Regions from separate parts of the Solwaraspora sp. WMMD792 genome, predicted to be linked through region 2. Evidence: riboswitches for the same ligand, from Rfam matches in the RefSeq annotation. Region 2 holds a riboswitch; each other region holds the start of a gene.
The links. Region 2 has a riboswitch for cobalamin ahead of O7629_RS32090 (ribonucleoside-diphosphate reductase subunit alpha). Riboswitches for the same ligand answer to the same signal wherever they lie in the genome.
Positions count from the first base shown of each region.

Region 1 (9,416 bases), 4.9 Mb from region 2:
GGCACCACCGCCGACAGCGCCTCCAGCGGCAGCCATTCGGCGTCGAAAGCGGTGGCGAGCCGCCGGGCCAGGCCCAGTCGCACCGGACCGGACTCGCAGTCGAGCACCACCATCGCGGTGCCGGCGAGCAGCGGCGCCAGGGCTATCGGATTCGGCCCGCTGGTCGACCGCCCGTCGGTGACCAACAGGATCAGTGGCCGACGGCGTGGCTCGCGGCGGCGCTCGGCGGCGACGGTGGCGGCGGCGGCCCGCAGCCCGGCGGCGATCGGGGTACGGCCACCGGTGCGCAGCTGCGCCAGCTTGGCGACGGCCACCTCGTGGCTGCTGGTCGGCGGCAGCACCACGTCGGCGGCGGCGCCCCGGAAGGTGATCATCCCGATCCGGTCCCGCCGGTGGTAGGCGTCGCGCAGCAGCGACAGCACGGCGGTCTTGACCACGGCCATTCGCTGCCGGGCCGCCATCGACCCGGAGGCGTCGACCACGAACAGGATCAGGTTCGCCTCCTGGCCGACGTAGCGGGCCTGGCGCAGGTCGGCGGGGGTGATCCGGCGGGCACCCCGGGATGCGGCGGCACGCACCGTGGCCGGTAGGTGCACCGTCGACGGCCGTCCGGTCGGTGATCCGGCACCGACCACCCGGCCCCGGTCGGCGTGGGCCGCCGAACGTCGGCCGGGCGTCGCGCCGGCCCCGAGCCCGGGTAGGCGCAGGGTCCGGGGCCGGTACGCGGGCCCGGCCGCCGCCGGAGCCGGACCGCCCGGCGGTACGCCGTCCGGCTGCTCGGCACCGTCCGCCGGCCCGCTGGCGTCCGGCGTAGCCGGCTCGGACGGCGGGCCGCCGTCCGAGCCGGGCGGGCCGGTTGACGGGCCGCCGTCCGACTCGGGCGGGCCGGTCGACGGGCCGCCGTCCGATGGTGGCGGACCCTGCGGCGGACCGGCGTCCGGTGGCGGCGGATCCGGCGGCGGCGCAGGACCGGGGTCGTCGTCGCCGCACTCGTCCCGCAGCACCTCGTCGAGGCGCTGCTCGTCGGCGCCGGGCGGATCGAGCGGGTCACGGCGCCGCCGGTGCGGCAGTGCCAGCCGGGCTGCGTCGGCGACCTCGGCGGCGGTGACCGCCGTCTGACCGCGCCAGGCGGCCAGCGCGACCGCGGCGCGGGCCATCACGATGTCGGCCCGCATACCGTCCACCTGGTACGCCAGGCAGATCCGGGCGATCCGGTCGATCTCGGCATCGGGCAGCGTGACCGCAGGCAGGGCCGCCCGCGCGTCGCGTACCCGCTCTGCGAGCTGGCTGTCGGTGGACCGCCAGCGGTCCGCGAACGCCACCGGGTCGGTCTCGTACGCCAGCCGCCGGCGCACCACCTCGGCCCGGTCGGCCACCTCGGAAGGTGCGGCCACCGACACCATCAACCCGAAGCGGTCCAGCAACTGTGGACGCGGCTCGCCCTCCTCCGGGTTCATCGTGCCGACCAGCAGGAACCGGGCGGCGTGACTGACCGACACCCCGTCGCGTTCGACGTGGGCCCGGCCCATCGCCGCCGCGTCCAGCAGCAGGTCCACCAGATGGTCCGGCAACAGGTTGACCTCGTCGACGTAGAGCAGGCCCCGGTGCGCGGCGGCGAGCAGCCCCGGCTCGTAGGCCTTCACGCCAGCGCTGAGCACCCGCTGAATGTCGAGGGTGCCGACCACCCGGTCCTCAGTGGCGCCGACCGGCAGCTCGACCAGGGCGGCCGGGCCGCGGCGTGCGGTCACCGGCGCGGTGTGCGGCCCATCGGGGCAGGTTGGGTCCGGGGCCGCCGGGTCGCAGCCGAACCGGCAGCCGAGCACCCGGTCGACCTCCGGTAGCAGCCCGGCCAGCGCGCGGACGATCGTCGACTTCGCGGTGCCCTTCTCACCCCGGATGAGCACGCCGCCGATGCCGGGGTGCACCGCGGCGAGCAGCAGGGCCTGCCGCAGGTCGGGCAGGCCGACGACGGCGGTGAACGGGTACGGCGTCATGGCAGGGGCCGACAGGTGTGCATGGTGAATCCCTCCCGCGGGTGTCCACGCCCGCGTACCGGTGGACCAGCGAGCGGCCGGAGTCTCCTGGCTGCCGGATCGACGTCGCGTCCCGAGCCTTCCCGCCGTTGGGGCAGTGGCTGTCTCACGGGGACGCGACTCACCGGTCACAGTGGCGGGACCGCCCCGGATTCGCACCGGGTTCCTCCGCGCACCGCTCGTGCCGGTCATGCTCCCCCACCGGCGGTCCACCGTCAATGTGGCGCCGGTCCCGGTGCCGGCCACGGCCGCAGCCATTGCCCGAGCGGTCACCACGGCGGTACGCTGCGCAGGCCACGGTGTTCGGGAAGCCGGTGTGAGTCCGGCGTGGTCCTCGCCACTGTGACCGGGAAGTGTCCGTTCCACCACGCCACTGGGCCGACGACGGTCCGGGAAGGCGGGACGGCCGCGACGATCCGGGAGCCAGGAGACCGGCCGTGGCACGCACCGCATCGCCACGAGGCATGGACGAGAGGATTTCCTGGCATGACTGCACCTTCTGTCGGCGGCGAGGTCACCACCACCGCCATCCGCGTACCGCTCGCCGGTTGGTTGCTGGCCGCCGTCGCGGCGGTCGTCATCTACCTGGTCGCGCAGGACAACGGGCTGGTGCTGGCCGGTGCCGCCGAGTTCGTGCACGAGTTCACCCACGACGGCCGGCACGCCCTCGGCGTACCGTGCCACTGAGCGGCGGCCAGCTCCGATGAGCACCTACCCGTTCGGCGCGGTGCTGGGCCGCGGCCTGCTCGCCGGTGCGGCCGCCGGCGCGGCGGGAGCGGTGGCGGCCCTGCTGATCGTCGAACCACGGATCGAGTCGGCGCTGGTCGTCGAGGAGGCCCGCACGGCGACCGGCACGGCCGGACACAGTCACGACGAGGAGTTGGTCGGTCGGGCCATGCAGGTCTTCGGCGGGCTGGTCGCCACCGTAGCGGTGGCGCTGTGCCTGGCGTTGATCGTCGCCGTGGTCTTCGCGGCGACCCGGCACCTGCTGCCCGGCCGCGACGACTTCCGCCGGGTGGGGCTGCTCGCCGGGCTCGGCTTCGTCGTGGTGGCGCTGCTACCGGCGATCCACTTCCCGGCCAACCCGCCGGGCGTCGGCGACCCGGACACCGTCAACCAGCGCACCGGACAGTATCTGTCGTTCATCATCGCCGCGGCCGCCGTCACCTGGCTGGCGCTGCTGACCCACCGGCGGCTGACCGGCTGGGCGCGGCCGGCACCCTACCGGACGGTGGTCGCGGCGGCGCTGGCCGTCGTCGGGTACGCCCTGCTGCTGGCGCTCTGGCCGGCCACCGGGGTCGACGTGCCCGCCGACATCCCGGCGGCGCTGCTGTGGGAATTCCGACTCGCCTCGCTGGCCCAGCTCGCCACGATGTGGACGGTCCTCGGGGTGGTGTTCGGACTGCTGCTCATCCCGGCCCGGACCGGTGGTCGGCGGTCCACGCTCGCCGACGTCGCGTGACGGCGGACGACGGCGCGGCGGGCCCGGAGCACGGCCCGGCGGGCCCGGCGGCCGGGCGCCCCGTCCGGGTGACCGTCTGCCGGGGCTGCTGTTGCGGCACCCGTCGCAAACACCCGGACGTCGACCACGACCGGCAGCTCGACATCCTGCGCGCCGCCGGGTCGGTACGGGTGTCCGACTGCCTCAACGCCTGTGACCGGTCCAACGTGGTAGTCGTGCAGCCGGCGGCGCTGGCCCGCCGACTGGGCGCCCGCCCGGTGTGGCTCGGCGGTGTGCTCGACGAGACGTCACTGTCGAGTGTCGCCGAGTGGATCGCGGCCGGCGGTCCGGGCCTGGCCGCGCCGCCGGACCGGCTCGCCGGGCTGTGGTTCGCCGCCCCCCGCTGGGGAAAGTCGGCCCCGACGTCCTGACCGCCGTGGTGCCGTCGCTTGTCGGCCATCGCGATCCGGCGGCCGACAAGCGACGCCCCCGAACGCGCGCCTGCCCGGATCACGATCACCTATCGGCGCCCGGTTCGACAAGGACGGCGCGAACCGATTGCACAATCGCGCAACCGTCCGGTGCCGTGGTCTTCTCTCCTGCGGCGTTTCTGTGCTGAGCTGACCGGCGTGACACGGGGAACGGGGACCATCAGGACGCACGGCCCGACCGCGGTTGCACAACTGACCCGGTGGGGCGCCTCACCCGATGCCGATCTGGTCTACCGGGCGCTGACCATGTTCGGTGCCCGCAGCAGCGGCCAGCTCGCCCATGAGCTGGGGCTGACCCGCAAACGCGTCAAGGTCGCGCTCGACGAACTGAACGGCCTGGCGGCGGCGGTGCCGACCGCTGCCGGCTGGCGGCCGCTGCCAGCGGGTCCGGTCATCGCGCGGCTACGCCGGCCCGCGCGGCCGGTACGGCGGCAGGACGTCTGGCGCCAGCATTTCCGTACCGTGCACGGCATCGACCTGCCCGGCCCGGACGACCCGGCGGTACGCAGCCTGGGCAGCCGGACCGCCGCCCGCGACCGGGTGCGGCGGCTGGTCGCCGCCGAACGACACGAACACCTGGCCATCAACACCGAAGTGATCAGCGCGGCGGCCTCGGCGGAGGCGATCCCACTGGACCGCAGCCAACTGGACCGGGGCATCCGGGTGCGGGTGCTGCAGCGGCCGCCCACCGTCGACGACCACAGCGTCGAGCATCTCGCCCAGCTCGACGCGGCCGACCCCGAACGGGTCCGGGAGCTGCCCGACCCGCCGATCAAACTGCTGGTCTACGACCGACGCGTCGCGCTGTTCCCCGTCGATCCGCTCGACTTCGAGGCCGGATACGTCGAGCTGGTGGACCCGGTCGCGGTCCGCCAACTGTGCGACCTGTTCGACCAGCTGTGGGCGCGGGCGCACCGGTCCGGTCCAGGAGGGAGACCTGCGATCACACTGACCCCCCGTGAGCAGGCGCTGGTCGCACTCCTCGCCGCCGGGCACACCGACGCCTCCGCCGCCGAGGAACTGCGGCTGAGCCTGCGCACCGTCGCGTACACGATGCGCAACCTGATGGACCGCCTCGGCGTGGAGAACCGCTTCCAGTTGGCGATCCTGCTCGGCGCCACGGGTGTGGTCGCCCTGGCTCCGCCCACCCGTACCGCGGCACCCCGCTCGTCGTCCCACGCGGAAACGTCCGCACCGGAGGAGGAATCCCATTGACCCCCACACCTCGCCGGACCGCCGTGATGACGGCCGCGACGATCCTGATGGCAGCTACCCTGGCGTGGCTGTCGACCGCCAGCGTGTCCGCCACGCCCGTGTCCGCAGGTACGCCGACGCCGTCATGGACGGCTTCGGCTTCGCCGATCCCCACCAGCGAGCCGGCCATCACGGACTGGTGGACTCCGGCTGGCTGCGCCGCCGGCCAGTTGAGCGGCCTCGTCGCGGACCCGGACCTCGGTCCGGTGCTGCCGGGCGAGGCGACGCTCTGCACCACCTACAAGGACAAATACCGGTTCGGGGTCGCGGTGTTCCGCCCCGACGACGGGCCGACCTTCGTCTACCGCACCCAGTTGGTGCCCTACCACCCGACCGACGCCTCGCCGGTACGGATCGTGTTTCCAGGTGGGGCGCCACCGGCGAACCGGGGCGTCTGTCTGATGCGCTCGGAGCAGGTCCGCCTGGCCTGCGTCGAACTCGTCGGTGAGCCGGACGGCACGGTGGCCGCCCGGTCGATCCCGGTCGACCACCCACTGGTCGACAGAGCGATCACCCTCGATGAGCAGACCGAGTTGCCCGTGCCAAGTCCGGGCTGCGCCAACTGTGTGGCGTTCCCCGAGCAACAGTGACCGCCGGGGCCGATGGGCAGGCGCGCCACGTCCGGCTGCGGCAGCGTGCCGCAGCCGGACCGGAGACGATCAACGACCGGCCGCGCCGTAGTACGCGGTACGCATGATCTCCTGCATGTCGTCGAGCATCGGCATCCGCGGGTTGGCCGGTGCGCACTGGTCCTCGTACGCGTTGACCGCCTGCTGCGGCAGACTGGCCAGGAACGACGCCTCGTCGACCCCGACCGCCTGGAACGACGGCTCGATGCCGACCGCGTCGCGTAGCCGTTCCACAGCGGCGGCGTACGACTCGACGCCTTCGGCGGGAGTGGCCGCCGGAAGGCCGAGCATCCGGGCAATCTCCTGGAACCGTTCCGGAGCCCGGTAGTTCTCGTACTTCGGCCAGCCGGACAGCTTGCCGGGCCGCGCCCCGTTGTAACGGATCACGTGCGGCATCAGGATCGCGTTGGTCCGACCGTGGGCGATGTGGAACGTCGCACCGAGGGTGTGCGACATGGCGTGCACGATGCCGAGAAAGGCGTTGCCGAACGCCATCCCGGCGATGGTGCCGGCGTTGTGCATCTTCTCCCGGGCCTCGGGGTCGGCGGCACCGTCCCGCACCGCCTGCTCCAGGTAGGCGAAGATCAGCCGGATCGCCTGCAGGGCGAGCCCGTCGGTGTAGTCGTTGGCGTACACCGACACGTACGACTCGGTGGCGTGGGTCAACGCGTCGAAGCCGCTGTCGGCGGTCACCACCGCCGGCAGGTCGGCGGCGAGCACCGGGTCGATGATCGCCACGTTCGGGGTGAGCGCGTAGTCGGCCAGCGGGTACTTCTTGCCGGTCACCGTGTCGGTGATCACCGCGAACGGGGTGACCTCGGCCCCGGTGCCCGACGTGGTCGGGATGCAGACCAGCTTGGCCAACTCGCCCGGGGCCGGGAAGGTGAACGCCCGCTTGCGGATGTCGAAGAACTTCTCCCGCATGTCGGCGAAGACCACGCCGGGGTGTTCGTAGCGCAGCCACATCACCTTGGCCGCGTCCATCACTGAACCGCCGCCGAGGGCGATGATGGTGTCCGGCCGGAAGTGGCGCATCTGTTCGGCGCCAGCGTCCACGGTACGGATGCTCGGCTCCGGTTCGACGGTGTCGATGATCTGCAGTGCGACCCGTTCGGACCGGCCCTGCAGCACGGTAAGGATCCGGTCGACGAACCCGAGCCGGGTCATCGTCGCGTCGGTGACTACGGTGACCCGGTGCAGGTCCGGCATGTCGGCCAGGTAGCGGATCGCGTGTGGCTCGAAGTAGATCTTCGGCGGCACCTTGAACCACTGCAGGTTGTTGGTTCGCCTCGCCACCCGCTTGATGTTGAGCAGGTGGACGGCGGTCACATTGCTCGACACCGAGTTGCGCCCATAGCTGCCGCAACCCAGCGTCAACGACGGCGCGATCGCGTTGTACATGTCACCGATCGCGCCCTGCGAGGCCGGCGCGTTCCAGATGATCCGTACCGCCCTGACCCGCCGGCCGAACTCCTCGGCGAGGGCGGCGTCGCCGGTGTGGATGACCGCGCTGTGGCCGAGCCCGTGGAACTCGACCATCTGCTCGGCGTACCGGATGCCGTCGGCGTGCCCGTCGGCACGCAACACCGCCAGCACCGGGCAGAGCTTCTCCCTGGTCAACGGCTCGGCCGGGCCGACCTGGTCGACCTCGACCAGGATGATCGACGTGTCGGCCGGCACGGTGAACCCGGCCTGCTGCGCGATCCACACCGGGGACTGCCCGACGACCGCCGGGTTGAGTTTGGCTCCGGCGCAGCCCGCCGACCCGGCGGCGGCACCGAACAGCAGCTCCTCCAGTTGGCGTTTCTGCTGCGCTGTCGCCCGGTGCGCGTGCAGCTTCGCGAACTCGGCCATCGCCGGCTCGTAGATGTCGTCATCGACGATGACCGCCTGCTCCGAGGCGCAGACCATGCCGTTGTCGAACGCCTTGGACAGCACCACGTCGTTGACCGCCCGGGCCAGTTTCGCGGTCCGCTCCAGGTAGGCGGGGACGTTCCCGGCGCCGACGCCCAGCGCCGGCTTGCCCGCCGAGTACGCGGCCCGCACCATGCCGTTGCCACCGGTGGCGAGGATCAGCGCGACCCCGTCGTGGCGCATCAGCGCCCCGGTCGCCGCGACCGACGGATGCTCGATCCACTGAATGCAGTGCGCCGGCGCGCCGGCGGCGACCGCCGCGTCGCGGACCACCCGGGCCGCTTCGGCGCTGCACCGCTGGGCCGCCGGATGAAAGGCGAAGATGATCGGGTTGCGGGTCTTCAACGCCAGCAGGGCCTTGAAGATCGTCGTCGACGTCGGGTTGGTGACCGGGGTGACGCCGCAGATGACGCCGACCGGTTCGGCGATCTCGACGATGCCGCTGATGTCGTCACGGCCGACCACGCCGACCGTCTTCAGCGCCGCCATGCTGTGTGTGACGTGTTCGCAGGCGAAGATGTTCTTCACCGCTTTGTCCTCGAAGACGCCGCGGCCGGTCTCCTGCACTGCCAGCCGGGCCAGGTCGCTGTGTCGGCCGAGCGCGGCGACCGACGCCTTGCCGACGATCGTGTCGATCCGCTGCTGGTCGAATTCGGCGTAGTCGTCGAGTGCCTTGGACGCGGCCGAGACGAGAGCGTCGATCGCGACCTCTGTCTCGGCCGGCGCGGCCGGCTTGGTGTGCACCTGGACGACTGCGGTCATGCCGATCACCTCGTTCGGTCGGCACCGGCGGCACCCTGCCGCCGGTGCTCGACCTCATCGTCACGCGGTACGGTGATCGAACACTGCCGCCGTACGTCCCTGATCGCCGGGACCTAGGTCACTCCACGTCGGTCCACTCTGGCTGTCGGGCCGTACCCGGTCAGGTCGCGGAGCGGGCCGCCGCCAGCTCCCGGGCCTTGGCCGGCCAGGTCGGCAGGCTGGCGGTGGCCCGTACGCCGGCGGCGCGTACCGCCGCGCGCAGCGCCGCCTCGTCGGTCGCGCCCAACTGCTCGTACGTGCGGATCCCGGCGGACTGCAGGGCGGCGGCCATCTTCGGCCCGATGCCCTCGATGCGTCGGAAGTCGTCCGCCGGCCCCGGCTCGGCGGCAGTGGACGGCTCGGCAGTGGACGGCTCGGCAGTGGACGGCTCGGCAGTGGACGGCTCGGCAGCGGGCGGGTCGACAGCGGGTCCAGCAGCGGCAGGCTCGACGGCGGCGGCAGCGGGCTCAACGGCGGCGGCCGGCGTCGCGGGAGCAGGATCAGCGGCCGGCGCCGGCTCGGGGTCGACCGGCTCGGGGTCGACCGGCTCGGGGTCGACCGGCTTGTCGGCGGTGGGCTCGACACTGACCGGCTCGGCCGAGGCGATCGCGCCGGGCTCGGCGGGAACCTCGGTGGCGGGCTCGGTCTTGACCGGATCGGCCGGCGATGCGGGCTCCGGACGGGCCGGTTCGGCCGCCGACGGCTCCTCCGAGGTAGCAGTCGGCGGCTCGGCCACGGCAGTAGCCTCGGGCTTCACCGGGGCGTCCTTGCCGGCGGCGGACCGGCGGCTCATCACGAGCCACCCGGCGACTGCACCGAGCAACACCACGACCAGCAGAATCAGTATGTTCCC
Region 1 is NZ_JARUBH010000009.1:2,002,844-2,012,259, reverse strand. Features, by position in the region: gene O7629_RS10605 (VWA domain-containing protein) at 1-1,994, opposite strand, end outside; cobalamin riboswitch at 2,075-2,202, opposite strand; cobalamin riboswitch at 2,314-2,488, shown strand; gene O7629_RS10600 (CbtB-domain containing protein) at 2,520-2,720, shown strand; gene O7629_RS10595 (CbtA family protein) at 2,737-3,495, shown strand; gene O7629_RS10590 (hypothetical protein) at 3,564-3,905, shown strand; gene O7629_RS10585 (helix-turn-helix transcriptional regulator) at 4,104-5,180, shown strand; gene O7629_RS10580 (hypothetical protein) at 5,177-5,809, shown strand; gene adhE (bifunctional acetaldehyde-CoA/alcohol dehydrogenase) at 5,879-8,524, opposite strand; gene O7629_RS10570 (helix-hairpin-helix domain-containing protein) at 8,685-9,356, opposite strand.
Region 1: linked by a shared signal. The riboswitch ahead of O7629_RS10605 (VWA domain-containing protein) and the one ahead of O7629_RS32090 (ribonucleoside-diphosphate reductase subunit alpha) in region 2 are both predicted to bind cobalamin.

Region 2 (9,416 bases):
CGCGCCGACGTGCTGGAGGAGTACGCCGCCGAGCTCGCGGCCGTACTGCCGATGGACGATCCGTTGGTGTTCCCGGTCTCCGGCGGCAGCGAGGCGGTGGAGACCGCGCTGAAGATGGCCCGCGCCTACCACCTGGCCCGGGGTGAGGACCGGCACCTGATCGTCGGCCGGGTCGGCTCCTACCACGGCAACTCCCGGGGCGCGTTGGACGTCTCCGGCCGGGCCGGGCTGCGTGCGCCGTACCTGCCGTGGCTGGGACAGGCGGTGCACACCTCGACCCCGTACGAGTACCGCTGCCCGTTCCCGGAGACCCATCCGGTCGGCTGCGGGGCGCGGCACGCGGCGGCGCTGGCCGAACTGTGCCGGTCCCGGCCGGTCGCGGCGTTCATCGCCGAGCCGATCGCCGGGGCCGGGCTGGGTGCCTGCGTCCCGCCGGACGACTACTGGCCGGCCGTCGCCGAGGTCTGCCGCCGGTACGGGGTGCTGCTCATCGCCGACGAGGTGATGACCGGCTTCGGCCGTACCGGCACCTGGTTCGGCGTCGACCACTGGGGGGTACGCCCGGACATCCTGGTCGCGGCGAAGGGGGCCAGTTCGGGCTACTGGCCGCTGGGGCTGGCCGTCGCCGCCGGCCCGGTGCACGACACGATCGCGCGGACCGGCTTCACCCACGGCTTCACCTACTCGCACCACCTGGTCGGCGCGGCCACCGGCCGGGCGGTGCTGCGGGTGCTGCGCGAGCGGGACCTCGTCGCGGCGGGCCGGCGGGCCGGCGAGTCGCTACGCCGGGCCCTGCGCCGGGAACTGGCCGACTCACCGTACGTCGGGGACGTCCGCGGTCGCGGCCTGCTGGTCGGCGTCGAGCTGGTCGCCGACCGGCAGACCGCGCGGCCGTACGCCCGTACCGCCCGGGTCGCCGAACGGGTCGTCGCCGCCGCCCGGCACGCCGGGCTGCTGCTCTACAGCGGAACCGGCTGCGCCGACGGCGTCGACGGTGACGTGATCCTGCTCGGCCCGCCGCTGGTCGTCTCCGCCGACGAGGTCGAGGAGATCGCCGTCGGCACGGCGGCCGCGATCCGCGCCGTCACCGAGCCGGTGGCAGCGGGACAGCCGACCGAGCCGGAGTAGCCGGCCAGCAGGACAGTCGGCCGGGCCGGGGTAGCCGGTCGCGGCGGGCCGGGCGGGGACGCGGGTCAGAAGTCGTCGTCGAAGGTGACCGAGCCGGTCACCCCGACCTGGTACGCCGACACCCGCCGCTCGAAGAAGTTGGACAGCTCCTGCACGTCCTGCAACTCCATGAACGCGAACGGGTTCTTCGACCCGTACATCGGTTCGATGCCGAGCACCGCGAGCCGCCGGTCGGCGACGTGCTGCAGATACTCCCGCATGTCGGCCAACGACATCCCGGACACGCCCTGGTCGAGCAGGTCCGCGGCGAACTGCACCTCGCACTCCACCGCCTCGGCCAGCATCTGCCTGACCTGCTGCTCCATTTCGGAGTCGAACAGGTCCGGTTCCTCGGCGCGGACCGTGTCCACCACCTCGAAGGCGAACGCCATGTGCATCGACTCGTCGCGGAACACCCAGTTGGTGCCCGAGGCGAGACCGTGCAGCAGCCCCCGGGACCGCAGGAAGTACACGTACGCGAAGGCGCCGTAGAAGAACAGCCCTTCGATGCAGGCGGCGAAGCAGATCAGGTTGAGCAGGAAGGCCCGCCGGTCGGCGCGGCTACGCAGCTCCCGCAGCTCGAAGATCGAGTCGATCCACCTGAAGCAGAACTCGGCCTTGCGGGCGATCGACGGGATGTTCTCCACCGCCGCGAACGCCGCGAACCGTTCCCGCTCGTCCGGCACGTAGGTGTCCAGCAGGTTCAGGTAGAACTGGACGTGCACCGCCTCCTCGAAGAGTTGCCGGGACAGGTAGAGCCGGCCCTCCGGGGAGTTGACGTGCTGGTAGAGGTTGAGCACCAGGTTGTTCGCGACGATGGTGTCGCCGGTGGCGAAGAACGCGACCAGCCGGGACACCAGGTGCCGCTCGGCAGGCGACAGTCTGGCCAGGTCCGGCAGGTCGGAGTGCAGGTCGACCTCTTCAACCGTCCAGGTGTTCTTGATCGCGTCCCGGAACCGGTCGAAGAACTGCGGGTAGCGCATCGGCCGCAGGGTCAGGTCCATGCCGGGGTCGAGCAGCAGCTGCCGTCGGCCCGCAGCTGCGGCGGCGGTCGCGGTGGCGGCGTCAGCGGTCGCGGCGTCGGTGTTGGTTTCGGAGACGGTGGTCACTGGCAGGCCTCACAGGTTTCGGGGTTTTCCATTGAGCAGGCAGACGCCTCGTCGGCGCTGGCCGCGACGGTCGGCCCGGCGGTCGGCGCGATGCCGACGGTGGCCTGCTGGATCCGGGTCGCCGGGCGCGACCGCAGGTAGTAGGTGGTCTTCAGCCCGGACTTCCAGGCGTAAAGGTACATCGAGGACAGCTTGCCGATGGTCGGCGCGCTGAGGAACAGGTTCAGCGACTGCGACTGGTCGACGTACGGGGCACGGGCGGCGGCCAGGTCGATCAGCGCCCGTTGCGGCAGCTCCCATGCGGTACGGAACAGCTCCCGCACGTCGGCGGGCAGATCCGTGAGGCCCTGCACCGAGCCCTCGGCCCGCTTGATCTGCTCCCGGACCGGCGCCGTCCACAGCCCGCGCGCCTTCAGCTCGCCGACCAGGTAGGTGTTGATCTGCAGGAACTCCCCGGACATGGTTTCGCGTTTGAACAGGTTGGACACCTGCGGCTCGATGCATTCGTAGCAGCCGGCGATCGAGGCGATCGTGGCGGTCGGCGCGATCGCGACCAGCAGCGAGTTCCGCAGACCGTGTGCGGCGATCGTCGACCGGAGTCGGGCCCACCGCTCGGGCTGGCCCGGCTCGGCACCCCACAGGTCCGGGTGCAGCTCGCCCCGGGCGGCCCGGGTCTCGGCGTACGCCGGATGCGGGCCAAACCGTTCGGCGAGCCCGGCGGAGGTTTCCAGCGCGGTCAGGAAGATCTCCTCCTGGACGCGAGTGGACAGCTCCCGGGCCGGCGCCGAGTCGAACGGTAGCCGCAGCGTGAAGAACGCGTCCTGCAGGCCCATCAGCCCCAGCCCGACCGGCCGCCAGCGCGGGTTCGACGCCGCCGCCTGCACCGCCGGGTAGTAGTTGATGTCGATCACCCGGTCCAGGAACACCACGGCGGTACGGACCGTGGCGCGCAGCTTGTCCCAGTCGACGCCGTCGGCGGTGACGTGCGCGCCGAGGTTGATCGACCCGAGGTTGCACACCGCGGTCTCGGTGTCGCTGTTGACCTCGAGGATCTCGGTGCACAAATTGGACAGGTGGATCGTGTTGCCCGGCTCGCCGGTCTGGTTGGACAGCCGGTTCGCGGCGTCCTTGAACGTCATCCAGCCGTTACCGGTCTGCGCCAGGGTGCGCATCATCCGCCCGTACAGGTCGCGGGCCTTGACCGTCCGGACCGCCTTCTTCTCCGCCGCGCGGTACGCCTCGTCGAACGCCTCGCCGTACAGGTCCGGCAGCTCGGGGGCGTCGGACGGGTCGATCAGCGACCAGTCGGCGTCCGCCTCGACCCGCCGCATGAACTCGTCCGGGATCCAGTTGGCCAGGTTCAGGTTGTGGGTGCGCCGGGCGTCCTCGCCGGTGTTGTCCCGCAACTCCAGGAACTCCTCGACGTCCGGATGCCACGGCTCCAGGTAGACGCAGGCGGCGCCCTTGCGGCGGCCGCCCTGGTTGACCGCCGCGACCCCGGCGTCGAGCGTCTTGAGGAACGGCACGATGCCGTTCGACCTGCCGTTGGTGCCCCGGATCAGCGCGCCCCGGCCACGGATCCGCGACCAGGAGATGCCGATCCCGCCGGAGAACTTCGACAGCTTCGCCACCTGGTGGTAACGCTCGTAGATCGAGTCGAGCTCGTCGCGCGGCGAGTCGACCAGAAAGCACGACGACATCTGGGTGTGCCGGGTGCCCGAGTTGAACAACGTCGGTGAGCTGGGCAGATAGGCCAGGCTGGAGATCAGCCGGTAGAAGTCGATCGCCTCGGCCGGCGTCTGGGACAGCCCGCACGCCACCCGCAGCAGCCAGTACTGGGGCGTCTCCACCACCAGCCGGGTCTGCGGATGCCGCAGCAGGTAACGGTCGGCCACCGTACGCAGCCCGAAGTACTCGAAGCGCAGGTCGCCGTCGACGTCGACGGCGTCGTCGAGTTTGCGGGTGTTGCGGGCGACGAAGGCGGCGGTGTCGTCGCCGATCAGCCCGAGGCCGTGGGCGTATCGGATCGACTGGCTGAAGCTGGCCACCTGCTGGCCGCGGACCTCCTTGTCCACGTAGGCGGCGAGCAGCCGGGCCGCCAGTTTCGAGTACTGCGGCTCCTCGCCGATCAGCTCCGCCGCCGTCTGGATGGACAGTTTGTCCAGCTCGGCGGTTGTCGCCCCGTCGTACAGTCCGCTGATCGTCCGGGTCGCCACCCGCAGCGGGTCGACCTCGTCCAGGTCGGCGACCCAGTGTTCGACCGCCTTGACGATCTTGTTGACGTCCACCGGTTCGGTGTCGCCGTTGCGCTTGCGTACCTGCATCGGTTCCCCTCGTCGTGCCTGTCCACCGGTCGACGGACACGCGGGGAGGACGCCACCGGTCACCCACCTGGCGGTCTGCTCCGCCGGCGTGGACCGGTCGTCGGCGTCGGCCGTCCCGCGCGGCCTTCGACCACCGCACGCGACGCGTGCGGCACGCTGGCAGGTCTTCGGACTCGTGGGCGTCGTGCTCGTACCTACTGGCCGTCGCTTCCCGGACCCGCCACGGGTCCAGTGCTCGGTGACGGCGGTCGTTCCCACTCACCGCTGCGGGGCAGTCCCGGACTCACACCGGGTTCCCTCTTACCTCGACCACCGCCGAGGGGCGGCCGAACCAGCTGCGGGGTACACCATATATGGGAGCAAGCCAGAAGACGCAACACCAGATACTGTGTTCGGCGTGTCGCGGCGTCGGGTGCACCGGGTGCAAGGAGGAGGGTCCGTCGGGTGAGAAGCGTGCTATGGGGTCTGTACGGGGCGGTGCTCGGCGCCCTGCTCGTCGGCGTCGTCGGGGTGCTCAGCATCCAGGCGACCGGGCTGCGGGCCGGTGCGGTCTTCGACCTGAACAACACCCTGGCCGGGATCACCTCGCCACAGACCCCGTACCTGCCGATGCTCGGAATCGCGGCCGTGAGCAGCCTGGCGGTATGGGCGCTGACCGTCGGGCCCCGGCGACGGCCCCGACTGTGCCGGGTGGGCCTGGTCGTCGGCTTCAGCACGTCGACCGTGGCGCTGATCGCCCTGTCGTTCGTCATCGCACCGGACATCGACGCGCAGCGCGAACTGCTGCTGGGCGTCATGCCGGGCTGGCCGGGCTGGATCCACAGAGGAGGCGGCGAGTCCGCCGTACACCTGCTGGTGGCCCTGGCGATCGGATCGCTGTGGCTCTGTCCAGACCGACAACCGGCCCAGCCCACCGCGGCCAGCGGCGGCGGTACGGGCGGACAAGGTGGCGACGCGGCGACTGGCGCCGAGCCCGTCATCGACCTCGGCCGGCGCTGATCCGGCCGGTGAGGACCCGGCCGGCGAGTAGCGCGGCGCCGGCCAGCACAGCGGCGTCGCCGAGCCGGGCGGTACGCACCGGCAGCCGGTCGATCCCGGGCAGCGCCGCCGCGTGCAGCGCGGCGCGCACGCCGGCGACGAACCGGTCGCCGAGTCCGACGACGCCGCCACCGAGGACGACCACCTCGGGATCGAGCAGGTTGGCGGCGGTTGCCAGCCCTTCGCCCAGCACCCGGGCGGCCAGGTCGGTCACCTCGACCGCGACCGGATCACCGCCGGCAGCCGCCGCCGCCGCGACCTCCTCCAGGGGCGGTGCCGCGCCGCGACCGGTCCGGGCCGCGTACTCGGCGGCGATCGCCGGGCCGGCCGCGTACGCCTCGACGTGGTCGACCGCGCCGCAACCGCAACGTCGGCCGAGGTGCCGGGCGGCCGGCAGATGCCCGACGCTGCCGGCGAACCCGTGCCGGCCCACCACCACGTCGCCGCCGACCACGATCGCGCCGCCGATGCCGGTGCCGGCGGCGACGACGAGCGCGTCCCGGGCGTCGGCGGCGGCGCCGCACCATGCCTCACCGGCGGCCATCGCGTGTACGTCGTTGCACACCACGACCGGCAGGCCGAGGGCGGCGGTGAACGCTGCCCGCACGTCGGTGCCCCGCCAGCCGGGCAGGGTGTCGGTGGCGTGGGTGACCCGACCCGCCGGGTCGACGGCGCCAGCAGTGCCGACCCCGCAGGCGACCGGGGTTCCAGCCGCGTCCCGCCCGGCCTGACGAGCCACATCGATCGCGGCGGCGAGTACCGCGGTGGCGCCCTCGGCGGCCGGCGTCGGCACCCGGCGCAGTGGGCCGACAGCGCCGTCGACGCCGACGAGCGCGGCGGCGATCTTCGTACCTCCGATGTCGACACCGATGGTGACCGGACCGCCGGTGCCGGCCATGGCTGCCGCCATCAGTGCTGCCCAGCCAGGCTGGCCGAACTGTCTGCGCCGGCGGCACCGGTCGGGCCGGTCGGGCCGGTCGGGCTGGTCGGGCTGGCCGGGCGTGGAGCGGCTGCGGCGAGGCCCCGGGTCAGCGCGACCGGGTCGGTGATCGCGGTTCCGACGACCGTCGCGTACGCGCCTGCGGCGAAGGCGGCACGCACCTGGTCGGGGGTGGCGAACCGGCCCTCGGCGACGACGCGGACCCCGGCGGCGGTGAGCGCCGCGACGAGGTCGAGGTCGGGGGCCTCCTGCCGTGGGCTGTCCGGGGTGTACCCGGACAGTGTGGTGGCCACCAGGTCCGCGCCGGCCGCCCAGGCGGCGGTGCCCTGGTCGACGGTTGCCACGTCGGCCATCACGGGCAGGCCGAGCTGCCCGTGGACGCGGGCGACCAGGGCGTCGACCGGCAGCTCGCCCCGTCCGGTGGCCTCGACGGCGACGACGTCGGCACCGGCGGCGGCGAGCGATTCGACCAGCTCCCAGCGTGGGGTGATCAGGTCGCGGTCAGCGGCCCGCTCCTTGTGCAGCGCGATCACCGGAAGATCCACTACGGACTTCACGGCCCGTACGTCGTCGGGGTGGTTGACCCGCACGGCGGCGGCACCACCGAGGGCGGCGCACGCGGCGAGCCGGGCGATGACCGACGGCACCCGCAGCGGATGCCCCTCGGGGGCCTGGCAGGAGACGACCAGGCCGCCGGCGATCGCCGCCACCGGATCCAGCCGCAGGGCCGCCGGGTCCTGCGGCGGGGCCATCGGGTCCAGCTGCGGCGCCGCCGGGTCGTGCGGCGGGGTCACCGGGTCCTGCGACGGGATCATCGGGCACCCCGGGAGGTGAGGAACTCGCCGTAGCGGTCGTAGAGGTTGCGGGCCGCCGGCCACACCGAGTTGGGGCTGAGGAAGTGGGAGAACTCGAAGGTAATGATCTTCTCCATGTACGGTTGGACCGCGTCGAGCTTGTGCGCGAGCTTGCGCCAGTCGGTCGGGGGGAACCGGATCGGCATGTCCCGGTCGAAGGTCTCGATGTTGGCCCAGGAGGCGATGCCGTGCCGGCTCGCCGCCTCGGCGGTCGCGGCGAAGTACTCGGCCGAGCGGGCCAGCTCCACGGTGCCGTCCTGGAACGCACAGTAGTCGACGAGTCCGGCGTACCGCTGGAAGATCTCCTCCCAGATCCGCACGTGCTCCTCGGGCGAGCGGGGCCGCTGCCGGGGGTCGGTGCTGGTGGCCATGTCGGCGCGGCCGTGGAAGAACGGCGACACCAGGATCGGCAGCTCGCTGATCTCGCGCAGCCGGGCCGCGAGGGTGGTGTTGATGTCGAGGATCCGCAGACTGGTGTCGGTGGTCTCGTGCGGCAGGTACCAGCCGCGCAGCGCCGGTGACCCGCCGTACCGCTGCCACATCTCGTCGATGACGGCGAGGTTGATGTCGACCTCGGTCCGCCAGTCGTAGCGGTACCAGTGGTAGTGCGAGTCGTACAGGCCGAGGAAGAAGTCGATGTTGCGTTCGGCGGCGAGGTCGAGGAAGAGCTGGACCAGGTCGACGTGGACCGGCAGCGCGGGCAGCCGGTCGGTAACCGCCCGGCTCGGGCAGGCCAGCCGCTCGCCCAGGCCGAGCCGGATGAGCACGACGGTGTCGATCCCGGCTTCGACGAAGGTGTCGAACTCGCGGGCCCATTCCCGCTCGCCCCAGTTCTGGGACGGGATGTCGACGCTGATTTCGTCGAGGAAGGTGCCGCTGATCGCCTGGTACGGCATGGACGTTCCTTTCGCGGTTGGTGCGGCTGCGGTCACTTCAGTCCCTTCGTCGCGATGCCCTCGACGAAGTACCGCTGCCCGAGCAGGAAAATGATCAAGGCGGGGAGGGTGAACATGACGCTGGCCGCCATCAACGGGCCCCAGTCGACGCCGTGCTCGGAGAAGAACGCATACAGCCCGACCGACAGCGTGTACTGGCTGCTGTCGCTGAGGTAGATGAGTGGGTTGAGGAAGTCGGTCCAGGTCCAGACGAACTGGAACACCGCCACGGTGGCCAGCGCCGGCCGGGCCAGCGGAAGCACGATCCGCCAGTAGACCCGGAACTCCGAGGCACCGTCGAGCCGCGCCGCGTCGAGCAGTTCGTCCGGAATCCCGACGAGGAACTGGCGGAGCATGAAGATGAAGAACGGGATGCCGAAGAAGCTCGGCACGATCAACGGGAAGTAGGTGCCGACCAGGCCGAGCTTGTTCCACAGCAGGTACAGCGGGACGAGGGTCACCTGCGGCGGCAGCATCATCGAGCCGAGGACGAGCGCCAGCATCAGGCCACGTCCGGGCCAGTGCAGCTTCGCCAGGGAGTACGCCACCAGCGGGCAGGACACCAGGCTGCCGACGACGCAGAGCCCGGAGACCAGCAGGGTGTTGCCGAGGTAGCGCCAGAACGGCATCGCCGACAGGGCCGCCTCGAAGTTGCCGAACTCCCACTGCTCGGGCAGCAGCCGGGGCGGCAGCGAGAACACCTCGGTGGGCGGTTTCAGGGCGGTGCCGATCATGACGATGAACGGGAACAGCATGCCGAGCGCGATCGCCCAGACGAGCGCGTGGCGGCCGGCGAACCGCGCTTTTCTATCCATAGTGAACCCATCGCCGCGAGGTGAGCATCAGGACCGCGGTGACCGCGAGCGTGACGAGGAACAGCACCCAGGCCAGCGCCGACGCGTAGCCCATCTTCAGGAACACGAACGCGTTCTGGTACACGTACATCCCGTAGGTCAGCAGCGAGTCGTCGGGGCCGCCGGCAGCCGCGTTGAGCCGGGTCTGCGCCAGCAGGTACGGCTGGGTGAACAGCTGCAGGCTGGTGATCAGCC
Region 2 is NZ_JARUBH010000009.1:6,886,932-6,896,347, reverse strand. Features, by position in the region: gene O7629_RS32100 (aminotransferase class III-fold pyridoxal phosphate-dependent enzyme) at 1-1,128, shown strand, start outside; gene O7629_RS32095 (ribonucleotide-diphosphate reductase subunit beta) at 1,194-2,276, opposite strand; gene O7629_RS32090 (ribonucleoside-diphosphate reductase subunit alpha) at 2,273-4,600, opposite strand; cobalamin riboswitch at 4,741-4,951, opposite strand; gene O7629_RS32085 (hypothetical protein) at 5,045-5,599, shown strand; gene O7629_RS32080 (ROK family protein) at 5,577-6,548, opposite strand; gene O7629_RS32075 (putative N-acetylmannosamine-6-phosphate 2-epimerase) at 6,548-7,393, opposite strand; gene O7629_RS32070 (DUF4434 domain-containing protein) at 7,390-8,328, opposite strand; gene O7629_RS32065 (carbohydrate ABC transporter permease) at 8,361-9,182, opposite strand; gene O7629_RS32060 (sugar ABC transporter permease) at 9,175-9,416, opposite strand, start outside.

Region 3 (9,416 bases), 4.9 Mb from region 2:
CGGCCGCGGCGCTGCGAGTGGTGCCCAGCCGGTCGGCCAGCTCGGGCACCCGGGGGTCGGACAGGGCGCACAGCACCGGGTTGTCGGCCGGCAGCCGGCGCCGGGTGATGCCGGCGGCGACCATCGTGGCGTCGCAGAGGATCGGCGCGCCGGCCCGCAACGCGCCCTGGGCGGCAGCCACCACCTGCGGCGAGAAGACCAAGTCGTCGACCAGGTCGACCATTCCGCAGGAGTGGATCATCCGCACCGCGACCCGGGCCTGCTCGGCGGTGAGTCGGCTCAGGTCGGCCTCGGCACGGATGGTGGCGAACGACTGCCGGTAGATCTCTGCCGCGTCGCGGACATGGTCCATCATGGCTCCTCACGTGCGGTCTGGACGGCCGCACCGAGGGCGGCCCCGGTCGGGAGGCGGATGCTGGTCCGGTCGGGGGCGTCGATCTGGTACCCGTCACCGGTGGCGGTCACCCGGACCATCGGCCCGGCCGGACTGCCGCAGCCACGCTCACAGCCGATCCAGTGCACCGGCAGGCGGTGACGACGCCCCAGTGCTGGCACACCGCCGGTCGGGGCCGGCCGCCCGGCGTGCGTCGCTGCCGCGTCGGCGCGCACGTCGGCCCGGGACCGGGCACAGCCCGGCAGCCCGGCGCAGGCGGTCACTCCGAGCCACGGCGAGTCGGGGTCGGTAACCAGCCCGGCGCGGGTGAACCGGTCCGCCCAACCGGCGGGGTCGGTGACCCGGGGCAGCACCACCCCCCGCCACGGCGTGATCCTCAGCTGCGGCGACGCGGCCGCGAGCAGGTCGACCTGGTCGACTGTCAAGCGTCCCAACGGGACCGCCACGACGAGGGCGAAGTCGCCGTCGGGACGGTGCCGCACCCCGACCGGCGCGACGGGGCCGCCGGCCGGCGTCAGTGGTTGCCACCGCCGCGCGGTACGCCGTACCCCGGGTGCGGTGCCGGCCCGGATCACGACGCGGTCCAGCGCTGCCGGAGTCAGGTCATCGAGGCGCCACGCGCTGCCGGCCGCCGCGTCCGGATCGTCCAGGAAGGCACGGGCGGCGGCGACCGCGACCCGTACCGCGTCGGCGGGCCGGGCCCGCAGCCCGTGGTCGGCACCGGCGAGCAGCACGGTCACCTCGTCGTCCGGTCCGGGCAGCAGACCGACGTCGGCTCGGGCCGCAACGGTGTCGCCTCGGCCATCGTCGATGGCGAAGAGGAACCGCCCGGAGAGCCGGGCCAGGTCCGGCTCCGCGCAGATCGCGGTGTCGAGGGCGCGGACCTGCGCCCCGACGTCCCAGGCCGCCGGGGTGTCGATGTCGGCGAGGGCGGAGCCGAGGATATTGCGGACCCGTTCGTGCGCGGTCGACGGTAGCAGCCCGGCCGCACGCAGCCGGGCGGCGAACGGTCCGGTGGCGGCGGCCGCGACCGCGCGCACCTGGACGTTTGCCCGGCTGGTCAGTTCGAGATGTCCATCACCGTGGTCGCGGGCGACGGCGGCCAGCAGCCGCAGCTGGACGGCGGTGAGCAGCCCTCCGGGGCAACGGATCCTGGCCAGCAGGCCGTCGGCGGCCGGGTGCAGTTGCACGGCGCCGGGGCAGGCATCGGGTGCGCCCCGGGCGGGCGGCGATGGCAAGGCGGGCACCCGGCGGATACTACGGGTCGTCCCCGGACGGCGGCCGCCGCACAGCGAATACATCACACCTTGACGAAACGTCCGCCGGTCGTGACAGTGTTCGGTAGCCAGACGCGGCGACAAGCGGAGGAAGTCCGGTGTGAATCCGGTGCGGTCCCGCCACTGTCACCGGGGAGCAGACCCCACCGACGGCCACGGTCCCCTCAGTCGGGTGCCGGAAGGCCGGGGCGAGCGTTGATCCGGGAGCCAGGAGACTCCGGTCGCCGCGACCGACGACCCGGGGCGCGGACCCCGAGGGAGGACCGGGCGTCCGATGATGCTACTTTTGTCCACTTCAGATACTGATCTGTTGAGTGGACGGGCCAGCGGTGCCGACTGGCGCCTGGCAAACCCGACCCGGCTGTCGGTCGACGACCTTCCGCAGCTGCTGGCCGGCGTCGACCTCGTGGTGGTCCGGCTGCTCGGCGGCCGCCGGGCCTGGCCGGACGGGATGGACGAACTGCTGGCCGGACCCCGTCCGGTGGTGGTGCTCAGCGGTGAGCAGGCCCCGGACGCCGCCCTGATGGAGCTGTCCACCGTACCCGCCGGGGTGGCCGCCGAGGCGCACGCCTACCTGGCCCACGGCGGCCCACCGAACCTCGCCGAGCTGCACCGTTTCCTGTCCGACACGGTGCTGCTCACCGGGCACGGCTTCGCCGCGCCGCAGCCGGCTCCGGAGTGGGGCGTACTGGAGCGCACGAGCGTGCCGGCGGCACCGGGGCGGCCGAGCGTGGCGGTGCTCTACTACCGGGCCCACCACCTGGCCGGCAACACCGGCTTCGTGCACGCGCTGTGCGACGCGGTCGACGCCGCCGGCGGTCGGGCGCTGCCGGTCTACTGCTCGTCGCTGCGCTCGGCCGACCCGCAGCTGCTGGCCACCCTGGGTCAGGCCGATGCCCTGGTGGTGACCGTGCTGGCCGCCGGCGGGACCCGACCGGCGACCGTCGGCGCCGGAGGCGACGACGACTCCTGGGACGTCGGCGCCCTCGCCGAGCTGGACGTGCCGATCCTGCAGGGGCTCTGCCTGACCAGCTCGCGGCAGACCTGGGCGGCCACCGACGACGGACTGTCCCCGTTGGATGCCGCGACCCAGGTGGCCATCCCCGAATTCGACGGCCGGCTGATCACCGTGCCGTTCTCGTTCAAGGAGATCGACGCCGACGGCCTGTCGGTGTACGTGGCCGACCCCGAGCGGGCCGCCCGGGTCGCCGGGATCGCGGTCCGCCACGCCATGCTGCGCCACGTCGCTCCGGCCGACAAACGGATCGCGGTGCTGCTGTCGGCGTACCCGACGAAGCACGCCCGGATCGGCAACGCGGTCGGCCTGGACACCCCCGCGAGCGTCCTGGCGCTGCTGCGGACGCTGCGCGACGCCGGCTACGACGTCGGGCCGCCGGACGGTCCGGACGCGGTCCCCGGCCTGGCCGACGCCGACGGCGACGGCGACGGCGACGGCGACGCGTTGATGCACGCGCTGATCGCTGCCGGCGGGCAGGATCCGGACTGGCTGACCGAGGATCAGCTGGCCGGCAACCCGGTGCGGATCACGGCCGCCGACTACCGCCGCTGGTACGCCGAGTTCCCGGCCGAGCTGCGCGAACAGGTTGAACGGCACTGGGGTCCGCCACCGGGCGAGCTGTACGTGGACACTTCCCGCGACCCCGACGGCGAGATCGTGCTCGCCGCGCTGCGCGCCGGCAACGTCGTGCTGCTGGTGCAGCCGCCGCGCGGCTTCGGGGCCAACCCGGTGGCCATCTACCACGACCCGGACCTGCCGCCGAGCCACCACTACCTGGCCGCCTACCGGTGGCTGGAGCACGGCTTCGGCGCGCACGCCGTGGTGCACGTCGGCAAGCACGGCAACCTGGAGTGGCTACCGGGCAAGACGGTCGGGCTCAGCGCCGGCTGCGGGCCGGACGCCGCCCTCGGCGATCTGCCGCTGATCTACCCGTTCCTGGTCAACGACCCCGGTGAGGGCACCCAGGCCAAACGCCGGGCGCACGCCACCCTGATCGACCACCTGGTGCCGCCGATGGCCCGGGCGGAGAGCTACGGCGACATCGCCCGGCTGGAGCAACTGCTCGACGAGCATGCGAACATCGCCGCCCTGGACCCGGCGAAACTGCCGGCGATCCGGGCGCAGATCTGGACCCTGATCCAGGCCGCCCGGCTCGACCACGACCTCGGTCTGGACGACCGGCCGCACGACGCCGAGTTCGACGACTTCCTGCTGCACGTCGACGGCTGGCTCTGCGAGGTCAAGGACGTGCAGATCCGCGACGGGCTGCACGTGCTCGGCTCGGCACCGGTCGGCGCGGCCCGGGTCGACCTGGTGCTGGCGATGCTGCGGGCCCGCCAGATGTGGGCCGGGCAGGTGGCCGCGCTGCCCGGCCTGCGGGAGGCGCTGGGCCTGGACGAGTCCGGCACCGACCGCGATGGCACCGACGCGGCCGAGGCGGTCGCCCGGGAACTGGTGGTCGCGATGGAGGAGCACGGTTGGCGACCGGACGCCGCCGCCGAGGTCACCACGCGCGTGCTCGGCGGTGGCGACGACGGGCGGGCCACGCTGGTCACCCGGATTCTGGAGTTCGCGGCGACCGAGGTGGTGCCCCGGCTGGCCCGCACCACCGACGAGCTGGCCCACGTCGTGCACGCCCTGGCCGGCGGGTACGTGCCGGCCGGGCCGAGCGGGTCACCGTTGCGCGGGCTGATCAATGTGCTCCCGACCGGGCGCAACTTCTACTCGGTGGATCCGAAGGCGGTGCCGAGCCGGCTGGCCTGGGAGACCGGTCAGGCGATGGCGGAGTCGCTGCTGGCCCGATACCGGGCCGACACCGGCGACTGGCCACGTTCGGTGGGACTGTCGGTGTGGGGCACGTCGGCGATGCGTACCGCCGGGGACGACATCGCCGAGGTGCTGGCGCTGCTCGGCGTACGGCCGGTGTGGGACGAGGCTTCGCGGCGGGTGACCGGCGTCACGGTGGTCCCGACCGAGGAGCTGGGTCGGCCCCGCATCGACGTGACGGTACGGATCTCGGGTTTCTTCCGCGACGCGTTCCCGCACGTGGTGGCCATGTTGGACGACGCGGTCCGGCAGGTCGCGGCCCTCGACGAGCCGGACGAGCTGAACTTCGTCGCCGCGCACGCCCGCGCCGACCTGGCCACCCACGGCGACACCCGGCGGGCCACCATGCGGATCTTCGGCTCCAAGCCGGGGACGTACGGTGCCGGGCTGCTGCAGCTGATCGACAGCCGCAACTGGCGCGACGACGCCGACCTGGCCGAGGTGTATGCGGTGTGGGGCGGCTACGCCTACGGCCGTGACCTCGACGGCGCGCCGGCCCGCGACCAGATGGAGTCGGCGTACCGGCGGATCGCGGTAGCGGCGAAGAACATCGACACCCGAGAACATGACATTGCTGACTCCGACGACTACTTCCAGTACCACGGCGGGATGATCGCCACGGTACGGGCGTTGACCGGGTCGGCCCCGGCGGCCTACGTCGGTGACAGCACCCGGCCGGAGGCGGTCCGCACCCGCGCGCTGCACGAGGAGACCGCCCGGATCTTCCGGGCCCGGGTGGTGAACCCGCGCTGGCTGGCGGCGATGCGCCGGCACGGCTACAAGGGGGCGTTCGAGCTGGCCGCCACCGTCGACTACCTGTTCGGCTACGACGCCACCGCCGGGGTGGTCGCCGACTGGATGTACGACAAGCTGGCCGAGACGTACGTGCTCGACGAGGTCAACCAGCGGTTCCTGACCGAGTCGAACCCGTGGGCGCTGCACGGGATCACCGAGCGGCTGCTGGAGGCGGCCGACCGCAAGCTCTGGGAATACCCCGACCCGGCGGTGCTCGACGGGCTGCGGGAGGTGTTCCTGCGTACCGAAGGCGACCTGGAGGACCGCGCCGGTTGACCTGGACGGTGCGGTGCGGTCGGCCGGGCGCGCCGGCGGTGCCGCGCGTAAGGTCGAGGCATGAGTGCGGCGGCGTCGGGGAGCATCCGGTACGACGGGACGACGGTCGTCGGCGCGCAGCCGGAGAGCGTGCTGCTACCCGGCCACGACGTGCCGCTGGGCCGCTACACGACGGTCCGGCGGCTGCTGCCGCAGCGACCCCGGCGCATGGTCGGTGCCTGGTGTTTCGTGGACCACTTCGGGCCTGACGACGTGGCGGGGCGGCCCGGCATGCAGATTCCGCCGCACCCGCACACCGGGCTGCAGACGGTGACCTGGCTGGTCGACGGTGAGATTCTGCACCGGGACAGCCTGGGCAGCGTGCAGTCGATCGTGCCGGGGCAGCTCAACCTGATGACCGCCGGGCACGGCATCGCCCACTCGGAGCAGTCGCCGCCGGCGCATCCGCCGGTGATGCACGGCCTGCAACTGTGGGTGGCGTTGCCCGAGTCGGCCAGGCACGGCGAGCCTCGGTTCGAGCATCATGCCGCGTTGCCGCAGGTGGGTGCCGGTGACGCGCGGATCACCGTGGTGGTCGGTGAGTACGCCGGTGTCCGGTCCCCGGCCGAGATGGCGAGCCCGATCGTCGGTGCACAAGTCGACATCGACACCGATGCGCCCGTCGCGCTGACGCTGCGCGACGATTTCGAGTACGCCCTGCTGACGATGTCCGGCACGGCCCGGGTCGACGGGGTGGAGCTGGCCCCGGGCGGGCTGCTCTACCTGGGCGAGGGCCGGTCGGCCACGACGGTGACCACCGACGGCTCGACCCGGCTGTTCCTGCTCGGTGGGGAGCCGTTCGACGAGCCGCTCGTGATGTGGTGGAACTTCGTCGCCCGCAGCCACGAGGAGCTGGTCGCCGCCCGCGACGGCTGGGCGGCCGGTAGGCGGTTCGGCACGGTGACCGGCTGCGTCGACGCCCCGCTGCCGGCGCCGGAAATGCCGATCACCCGGATCAAGGCCCGCGACCGGCACGGCCGTACCGTCGGCTGACCGTCGCACGATCGGTCGACTTCGTCGACGTATCGAAATTCTTCGTTCACAATCTTTACTGTTAACTGTCTTTACGCTAACTTCGTCGGCAACGGCCGGCCGCCCCACCGCCACCCACGACGCGCGGAGCGCCCCCATGCGACGACGAATTCTCCTGCCCCTGCTCGCCACCGGCACCATCCTCGGCACCCTGCTGGTCGCCACCCCGGCCAACGCGCACGGTTACATCTCCTATCCGCCCAGCCGCCAGGCAATGTGCGCGCAGGGCCGGGTCGCCAACTGCGGCCCGATCGTGTGGGAGCCGCAGAGCGTCGAAGGCCCCAAAGGACAGCGCACCTGCCACGGCGGGGTGAGCCGGTTCGCCATCCTCAACGACGACAGCGTCAACTGGCCGGCCACCGCGGTCGGCGGCGGGTCGGTCACCTTCACCTGGACGCTGACCGCCCGACACGCCACCAGCACCTGGGAGTACTACGTCGGCGACAACCGGATCGCCGTGTTCGACGACGGTGGCCGACAGCCCGCCGCCACCGTGTCGCACACCGTGAACCTCGGCAGCCGCACCGGCCGGCAGAAAGTACTGGCGATCTGGAACGTCGCGGACACCACGAACGCCTTCTACTCCTGCGTGGACATCCAGATCGGCGGAGGTCCGGGCCCGTCGCCGACCCCACCCCCGCCGTCGCCCACCCCGACGCCACCACCGCCGACCACCGCGCCACCGACGCCCACGCCCACCGCGTCGCCCGGCCAGCCCGGCGGCACCTGGGCCGCCGGCACCACGTACCAGGTCGGTGCCGTCGTCAGCTACGCCGGCGTCGACTACCGGTGCCGGCAGGCACACACCGCCCTCGTCGGTTGGGAACCGCCGAACGTACCGGCGCTGTGGCAACGGCTCTGACCGACCGGTGCACCATGTACGGATGTCGTCACCATCGCTCGGCAAGCCGTTCTGGCGCTTCTGGAGCGCCGCCACCCTCGCCAACATCGGCGACGGGATCCGCGTCGCCGCCTTCCCGCTGCTGGCCCTGTCCCTGACCGGGGATCCCCTCGGGCTGGCCGTGGTCGCCACCGCGCAGACCCTGCCCTGGCTCGTCGCCGGGTTGGCCGCCGGAGCACTCGCCGACCGGGTCGCACCCCGTACGCTGCTCGCCGCCGCCGACACGGTGCGCGCCCTGCTGCTGGTGGTCCTGGTGGCGACGGTGGCCACCAACACCGCCACGATCGCCCTGCTGGCCGTCTGCGCCTTCGGCCTCGGCGTCGGCGAGGCGGTACGCGACACCGCCGGCCAGGTGGCGGTGCCGAAACTGGTGCCGGCGGCCGCGCTGGAGCGGGCCAACGGCCGGCTCACCGCCGGCACCATCGTCGGCAACGAGTTCGTCGGCCCGCCGGTCGGCGCCGCGCTGTTCGTCGTCGGCGCGGCCGTACCGTTCGCGGCCAACGGGGCCAGCCTGGCGCTCGCCGTGATGCTGGTGCTGTCGTTGCCGCTGAGCCTGGCCCGAACTCCCACGGCCACAGCTGCCGCCGCGACCGCCGCCGCGACGGTCGGCCCGAGCGTCCGGGCCGGGCTGGGCTGGCTGGCCCGCCACCGGACGCTGCGCGCCCTGGCGCTGGTGGTCGCGGCGGTCGCCGCCGCCGACGCGGCCTGGTTCGCGATCTTCCTGCTGTACGCCCGGGACGTGCTCGGTGTCGGCGCGCTCGGCTACGGCCTGCTGCTGTCCGCTGGGGCCGGTGGCGGGCTGGCCGGCGCGTTCCTGGCCGACCGGCTGGTCGCCGGCCGCCGGCACCGGCTGGTGCTGACGGTCTCCCTGGCGGTCACCGCCGGAGTGCCGGCGCTGCTCATCGCCGTACCGCAGATCTGGGTGGCGGTCGTGGTGACCGTGGTGTCCTCCGGCGCGTTCGCGGTGCTGAACATCTGCGCGGCGACGCTGCGGCAGCGCACCGTACCGGACGGGTTGCTGGGCCGGGTGACGGCGGCGTCCAAGACGCTGATCTACGGTGCCGCCGGCGGCGGCGCACTGCTCGGCGGCGCACTGGCCGCCGGGGTCGGGCTGGCCGCCCCGTTCGGCTTCGCCGCGCTGGTCGCCGTGGTCGCCACCGCCGGATGGTGGCTGGCCACCCGGGGCGACGCGCCGTCCGTCCGTCCCGCCTGAGCGCCGGCTCTGGCCGCTGCCGCCGGCGGCCCGCTGACCCGGTCCGGACCGCTGTGACCGGCGGCCGTCGTTGACCGGACGGTGCCGCAGGCGCGACGGCGCGGTAACGGTGCGTCGGCCACCGTAGCGGCCATGTCAGCAGCAGGTCCGGTGCCGAAGCGGCAGTTCCGGGGCTGCTGGCTGGCCACGGTCGCCAACCTGGACTGGCCGAGCCGCCCCGGACTGCCGCCGGACGCCCAGCAGGCGGAGCTGCGTGGCTGGCTCGACCTGGCCCGGCAGCTGCGCTGCAACGCCGTCGTCGTGCAGGTACGCCCGAGCGCCGACGCGCTCTGGCCGTCGCCGTACGAGCCGTGGTCGGCGGTGCTCACCGGGCAGCAGGGCACCCACCCCGGCTACGACCCGCTGGGTGTGCTGGTCGACGAGGCGCACGCCCGCAACCTGGAACTGCACGCCTGGTGCAACCCGTACCGGGTCGCCAACCACGCCGACCCGACCCGGCTGGTCGCCGACCATCCGGCCCGCCGCAACCCGGAGTGGGTCATCGCGTACGCCGGCCGGCTCTACTACGACCCGGGCCAGCCGGCGGTACGGTCGTTCGTCCAGGACGCGATGCTCGACGCGGTCACCCGCTACGACGTCGACGC
Region 3 is NZ_JARUBH010000009.1:2,021,172-2,030,587, reverse strand. Features, by position in the region: gene O7629_RS10690 (precorrin-8X methylmutase) at 1-355, opposite strand, end outside; gene O7629_RS10685 (precorrin-3B synthase) at 352-1,641, opposite strand; cobalamin riboswitch at 1,759-1,889, shown strand; gene cobN (cobaltochelatase subunit CobN) at 1,946-5,587, shown strand; gene O7629_RS10675 (pirin family protein) at 5,648-6,619, shown strand; gene O7629_RS10670 (lytic polysaccharide monooxygenase) at 6,756-7,520, shown strand; gene O7629_RS10665 (MFS transporter) at 7,543-8,772, shown strand; gene O7629_RS10660 (family 10 glycosylhydrolase) at 8,905-9,416, shown strand, end outside.
Region 3: linked by a shared signal. The riboswitch ahead of cobN (cobaltochelatase subunit CobN) and the one ahead of O7629_RS32090 (ribonucleoside-diphosphate reductase subunit alpha) in region 2 are both predicted to bind cobalamin.